3 regions of the Rhizobium sp. 22-785-1 genome follow, and region 1 is predicted to be linked to each of the others. Evidence: predicted binding sites of a transcription regulator. Region 1 holds the regulator's gene; each other region holds the start of a gene.
What was found. The regulator LexA, encoded in region 1, represses DNA repair genes until DNA is damaged. The targets are predictions, from matches to a motif close to TGTTCNNNNTGTGTTCNG.
Positions count from the first base shown of each region.

Region 2: ACQZ5M_RS05005 (PA0069 family radical SAM protein) is a predicted target of LexA. The motif match lies at 1,156-1,173, and genes of this name have one in related genera.
Region 3: ACQZ5M_RS07855 (dehydrogenase) is a predicted target of LexA. The motif match lies at 1,090-1,107, and genes of this name have one in related genera.

Region 1 covers NZ_JBNWDI010000001.1:348,745-351,012, reverse strand. The annotation lists gene ACQZ5M_RS01655 (GFA family protein) at 126-524, shown strand; gene lexA (transcriptional repressor LexA) at 672-1,397, opposite strand; gene kdsA (3-deoxy-8-phosphooctulonate synthase) at 1,879-2,268, shown strand, end outside.
Region 2 covers NZ_JBNWDI010000002.1:46,298-48,565, forward strand. The annotation lists gene moaB (molybdenum cofactor biosynthesis protein B) at 1-241, shown strand, start outside; gene ACQZ5M_RS05000 (glycosyltransferase family A protein) at 362-880, opposite strand; gene ACQZ5M_RS05005 (PA0069 family radical SAM protein) at 1,233-2,268, shown strand, end outside.
Region 3 covers NZ_JBNWDI010000003.1:35,428-37,695, reverse strand. The annotation lists gene ACQZ5M_RS07860 (SOS response-associated peptidase) at 1-579, opposite strand, end outside; gene ACQZ5M_RS07855 (dehydrogenase) at 817-1,053, opposite strand; gene ACQZ5M_RS07850 (thermonuclease family protein) at 1,325-1,807, shown strand; gene ACQZ5M_RS07845 (hypothetical protein) at 1,918-2,058, shown strand; gene ACQZ5M_RS07840 (hypothetical protein) at 2,152-2,268, opposite strand, start outside.

The DNA.
Region 1 (2,268 bases):
GTCTTCACATTATTTGATGTGTCGGTCTGTCGAAGAGCAAAGACAGTCGCCGTGAGTGGTGGGATTTGAACTTCATTCGAAGTTCGGTGTTCGGTGGCTAGGTATCGTGAAGTAGGAGGAATAACATGGTGGTGAGGTCTGCCGGCTGTGCCTGCGGCAAGGTAAGGCTATCTCTCGTCGGTCAGCCCTATCGTGTCGGGATTTGTCATTGCATGGATTGTCGCAAACATCATGGTGCGCTCTTTCTCGCCTCGGCAATTTTTCCAGAGGATGCCGTAACGATCGATGGAGACACTCGCAGCTACAATGGCCGCTTTTTTTGCCCCGATTGCGGTTCACCGGTTTTTGGCCGGAGCGGCGACGAAGTAGAGGTCAATCTCGGTTCACTCGATGAGCCGGATCAATTTGAGCCGACCTACGAGCTTTGGACAATCCGCCGTGAGGCATGGCTTCCGGATTTCCCCGCATTGCGCCGTTTCGATCGCGATCGGAAATCGACAGGCCGAACCGAAGAAGGGCGATAGACCCGTGCAGTTTCATTGTCCCATCATTGCTTCTGTCTCCGTTGACGCGCGGAATACAAAAAAAGCAGGCGATGACCTGCTTTTTTGGTTTTGTTCTGAGATTACTGCGCTCAACCGGTCCGATGTAGGGGTGCCTTCAGTCACCGGTCAGTGATAACGGCGAATGAGACCCACAAGTTTGCCCTGAATTTTGACCCTGTCGGGCCCAAAGATACGGGTTTCATAGGCCGGGTTCGCGGCCTCCAGGGCTATCGAAGCACCCTTGCGGCGGAACCGTTTCAACGTCGCTTCCTCATCATCCACAAGAGCGACGATGATGTCTCCAGGATTGGCCGTGCTGCCGTTGCGTATGATCACGGTGTCTCCATCGAAGATGCCGGCCTCGATCATGGAGTCACCCTTGACTTCCAATGCGTAATGTTCACCCGTTCCGATCATGTCCACCGGCACGGCAACATCGTGGGTATTGTTCTGAATGGCGGAGATCGGAACACCGGCAGCGATGCGTCCCATCACAGGAACGGTGACCGCGCTTGAAATCGCATCATTTACTGGCTTCGGGGCAGGAGCAGGTTCCGGCGCTTTCGGCTTTCCGAGGCTGCCCTCGATCACGCTTGGGGAGAATCCACGTACGGGCTTCTGCGCGGGTGCGGAATAGGCTTCCGGGAGTTTGATAACCTCCAGCGCTCTTGCCCGGTTCGGCAGACGGCGGATGAAGCCGCGCTCCTCCAAGGCGGTGATCAGACGGTGAATACCGGATTTGGAAGCGAGGTCCAGGGCATCTTTCATCTCATCGAAAGACGGCGGCACGCCGGACTCTTTCATTCGTTCATGAATGAATAGGAGCAGTTCCTGCTGTTTGCGCGTGAGCATGAGAAAACCCTTGGAATGCGTTGCGAAGATTCGCGAAACAAATACAGAACGAACACTATATGTTCCATATGTGTTCTGCAATCCCTTAAAATTCCGCAAACGTTCGGGCTTGCCGTTTTGCTGTCCTGTTTCCGCGCAAATGTGGAAGCTTGCCGCTAGGAATATGACAGCATCCTCCTGAACACGACGATGGCGAGCAGCAGGTTGATCGCTCAGCTTGGTTAGAAGCGCGTCTCGCAGGACGAGTAAGGAGCAGGCCGAAGCCAGCGTGCGAAGAAGGCCTGGAAGGCATCGTAACCGGCCCAACTTTCTCTGGAGGTGAGAACAGCGAGAATGTCTGTCGCATGTTGCTGGCGCAAGGTATCAAGCCTGAAAAGCTGGAAAATTGATTCCGATTTTCGGGCTGATGTTGTAAGGCCTTTGCATGCTCGCAAAGTTGCGGTTGCCGGCGATGTCCGGCGCATGAGTCGTGAGGAATGAGATGACTGTAAAGAACAATTTGAAAGTGGTCGCTGGCGAGGGAAAAGGCGCTGTATCCTTCTCCAACACGGAGCGGTTTTCGCTGATTGCCGGCCCGTGCCAGATGGAAAGCCGCGACCATGCTTTCATGATTGCCGGCACACTTCACGAATTGTGCGCCAAGCTCGGCATCGGGCTGGTTTACAAGTCCTCTTTCGATAAAGCGAACCGTACTTCTCTTTCCGGCAAGCGCGGTATCGGCCTCGACAGGGCCATGGAAATCTTCACCGACCTCAAGAAAGAGTTCGGCTTTCCGGTGCTGACCGATATCCACACGGAAGAGCAGTGCGCCGTTGTAGCGGAGACCGTCGATGTCCTGCAAATCCCGGCGTTTCTCAGCCGTCAGACCGAT
Region 2 (2,268 bases), on a different contig from region 1:
CTTCTCCGAAGTCTTTCACCGTATCTCGTACGACAAGATCGGCACATCGACCATCCAATCACGGGCAACAGCCGGGCTTTCCAATACCACTTTCATCTTCGTTCTGCCGGGCTCGCCCGGTGCTTGCAAGGATGCCTGGGACGGGATCTTGAAGGCGCAGCTGGATTACCGCCACATGCCGTGCAATTTCGTGGAAATCATGCCGCGCCTAGATGAGCATCTACGCCGTTCGAAGGGCTGAAAGCGAATGCTTAGCGATGCGGGGCGATCTTTCAAATTTGCTTACACGCCTCAATTGCTTGTTTCATCGCTTATCGTCATCGCATGACCCCCGCGTAATTCTGCGGCTACCGTGGTCGAGCTAACGCGTCCTGCGGAGCGCCCAAGCTGGTACGAGTTCTGCCCTCAATTGTCGGTTTTTTTGCGATACAGGGAACTGTGCAAGCGGGAGTCCGGATTTTGCCAGACGAGCGGCATCTCGTTTGCTTAGCAAAAGACCGAACTCGAGCGGCGGGCGACGGCGCAACAACCGCTCGATCAGGGGTCGCTTATGGTATCGGGACGGTGAAAACCGGGCCGGGCCTTCGTTCAACGCCACGTATTCGAGGATATCCTCTATCCAGCCGCTTTGCGGACGACTACCTGGTTCGACGACCAATATCCACTCGCCACGGATCGACTGAACGACAGCGTCCATCTCCCAGCTCTGGTGAAAACGGCAACCAGCCGCCTCCGCTACACGGGCCGAGCCGTCCTGCGAGGCATGATCGAGAATAATGACATCACTGACCAACCCCTCGACAGCACCCGTGACCAGCGCAGACAGTGTGTGCGCAAGCTCAGGCTCCTGGTTTCGGCATTCCATGATGACTGTCAGCATAATCTTGTCGCTTGCGATCCCTTACCACCCCTAAAGCTCCTATAGCATCGTCGCTGCAAACCCAAATCGAATCTATTGAAACACTGTTGTAGGAGTACACCCTCTCTGCCTTGAGCCTTTACATCGCTTTCGAAAATCGTTTCAGGTTCTGCCGCCTGTTCAGCAGACAACGGGAAAGTAGGAGCATCAATCGATGCATCGTTGATCGAAGCACCGCACGCGCATCGTTCGTCTCACCCATGCGCAGAAGTCCGAGACGGCCTTCAACTCGATTTTGTTCTTGTATTGTTCTCGTTCGTACGATATGAATGCTCTATCCAATTCGCTGGCTGAGGCCGGTCAGGAGCATCAGATGAGACACCATGTTCTTTCGGGGCAGGCTGCCTATCAGCCTGGCCATACGCCCGATATTGCCAATGCGCTGGCAGATGACTCCGGCCTCAGGATCGAGATCGATCGCCGTCGCGGCAGAGGCGCAGGCATCAATCCCGGCGGTCGATTTGAGGCCCTGCAACACGAAGCTTTCAATGATGGATGGGATATCATCGAGGAACTGCCCCAGTTCAAAACAGACGTGCAGGTGGAAAAACCGCGCACCATCATCACCCGCAACGATTCCCCCGATATTCCATTCGACCGTTCGATCAACCCCTATCGCGGCTGCGAGCATGGATGCATCTATTGCTTCGCTCGGCCGACGCACAGCTATATGGGCCTTTCAGCTGGGCTGGACTTCGAAGCAAAGCTCTTTGCAAAACCCGACGCGGCCAAGCTTCTGGAACGGGAGTTGTCCAAACCTGGCTACAAGGCGCGAGTGATCGCGATCGGTACCAATACCGATCCTTATCAGCCGATCGAGAAGGAATGGCGAATCATGCGCCAGATTCTGGAAGTTCTGGCGAAGGCAGAGCATCCGGTTGCCATAGTCACGAAATCAGCGCTGATCACGCGCGACATCGATATCCTCGCACCCATGGCGAAGAAGGGGCTGATCAAGGTCGGTATTTCCATCACGACGCTCGACCGCAAGTTGGCCCGCAGTATGGAACCCAGGGCATCGACGCCATCTAAGCGTCTGGAGGCGATCAAGGCGTTGACGGAAGCCGGCATTCCGGTGGCTGTGATGATGGCACCCGTCATTCCTGCGTTGAACGATCATGAAATCGAACGCGTTCTGGAGGCTGGTAAAGCCGCAGGTGCGACGGAAGCGTCTTATGTGTTGTTACGGCTTCCTCTGGAGGTCAGCCCGCTGTTTCGAGACTGGTTGCTGCGCAACTATCCTGATCGCTATCGCCACGTCATGTCGTTGGTGCGCTCCATGCGCGATGGCAAGGATTACGATGCGGAGTTCGGCAAGCGCATGAAGGGTGCCGGGCCCTATGCCTGGC
Region 3 (2,268 bases), on a different contig from region 1:
CTTTGCCTCCTCCCACGTCGCATTCATCCATACGTCCACTTCCTCTCGGGTAGTCAACACCACGGGCATCGCCTTGGGGTGGATAGGCTTGACGACGTCGTTCGGCTCGCAGGTGAGGAAGCCGAAAAGCTCATGGTTGCCGTCTCGCGGGTTCTTCATCGATCCGCGCACGCCGTGCCAGTCAGTCCAGATGCCTGCGAAGAACGCCAAGGGCTCTCTTTCGTCGATCGCGAACCATCGCTTCGTCTTTCGAGGTTTGGTGTCTTCCCACTCGCAGAACCGCGTCCATGGCACGATGCAACGGCTCTCTGGCCTCAACCATCGGCGCCAGTGAGGCGACGTTACGTTGCGAATGTTGGTGACGCCTGTATCCGGTCGATCGCCAAGAATGTTCGGCGGGGTCGGCATACCCCAGGTGAGGCCGACAAGCTCGCGCACTCCGTCACGGTTTCTGATAACCGGGGCAGGGCGGTCAGGATAGACCTCTACTTCTGGTTCAAGGTTCAGCCTCTCGCTCATCGCCCCAGCAATGTCTCGCATTGCTTCCTGATTGGTCCGGACCTGATAAAGATTGCACATTCGTCACCTCGGTAGTTTGGCTACGGACAACTCCATGTGGCCCTCGTGGTTGCACTTGCTGCATCGGAGAAGCTTCTTAAGGCCGTCAACCGCCCTACCTTGGGTCGTCCTCGACGTGATCAGGTCGGCGCCCTCGTACCTCCAGGCGAGCCCACGGTGATCAGACGCCGCAGCACCTCGAGGCCCCGGAAATACGACGGAAATCTTCGCCTTAGGCAGCGACCGCGTTGCTAGCCTTCAGCGGGAATTGCGCTCCTCGTCGGGCATCCATCCTCTCGTATATCCTGCGCTCATGGCCGCGGTTGCCAATGCAAGCTGCTCCCGCAGGTGCCGAACGTCCTCCATCAACGTCTCGATCGCAGCTCGGTGGTCCCCATCGTGCCATGCTACGAGGTGGGCAACTGGATCTGCTACAGAATCTTTCAGCGTCGGGCGCACGTTTTTATCTCCGTTTTCGAAGTTCAATTTCCGCATGTCGTTGTCGGAAGCACGCACCCTTCGTGCTACCGATGTTCTGTTTATGTTCTAGTTTACGGAAGAGTCAACTATGATCCAAAGGAGGGGGAAGGGTTTGTCGGGATTTAACACATATCGGCGTCGACAACTTGGCATCCTGTCGTTCGCCTTTGCTTTCGTAGCGCTGAAGAGATAGTGCGCAGGACGCCGTAATCGGTAGCTCTTGAGCTATCTCTTTCACGAAGCGAACGGATTATCTCCAAACCTAAGCTCAATCTGGAATTATGACATGATCAGGACAACCTCGCTCGTATTAGCCTTGGCGTTCACTCCCTCGCTTGCTGCCCCGGCCGATATCACCGGGCGGGCATCCGTCATCGACGGCGATACGATCGAGATCAATGGAGTGCGGGTTCGCTTCGAAGGCATCGACGCACCCGAGAGCCGTCAGATGTGCGAGAACGCTTCAGGCAAGGCGTACAGGTGCGGTCAAGCAAGCGCGAAAGCTTTGGATGCCTTCCTTGCCAAATCGCGTCCGACGAAATGCACGGCGACAGGTACCAGCTACGATCGCGTCGTAGGCTATTGCGTGCGCGCCGATGGTATGGACGTCAACACGTGGATGGTGCGCAACGGGCACGCCATCGACTGGCCGAAGTACTCCGGTGGCCGGTACGCCCCCCAACAGGCGGAAGCCCAAGCGGCGCATGCCGGTATATGGGCCGGCGCATTCGACCTTCCCTGCCTCGTACGCGGCGCGCGATGCGATTGAGACACGGCGGCGGATGATGGGTAGCCCGACCGCGCCACTCTTGAGGCGGTGGTTGTTTGGGAACGTTCTGTCGTTAGTCCGGTTGGATGGTCAGCAAAAGGAGAATATCCATGAGTGACAGGAAGCCAGACCCGTCTAGCGACGCAGCCCGCACCGGTGAAGATGCGGATAAGGATCGCGAGGAACTCAAGAAGAAAGCCGAGAAAGGCATTGAAGACGCTACCGGCAAGAAGCCGAAGGGCGAGATCTAGACGAACAAATTGAGGTCGGGGAGGATTCCTGCACACCGAAATCTATGTTCTCCTCACTCTCAATTTCGCGGATCTTTCAAAGAGGTCGGACGGCTAGCCATCTGCATCCAGCGACTGGAGACATCGAAACCTCATCTCGCAAAGGTCGCCGTCGGGATGGCATAGACGGTCACAACCCATGGCCAGGCGCCGGCGGAGCTTGGAGAAGCT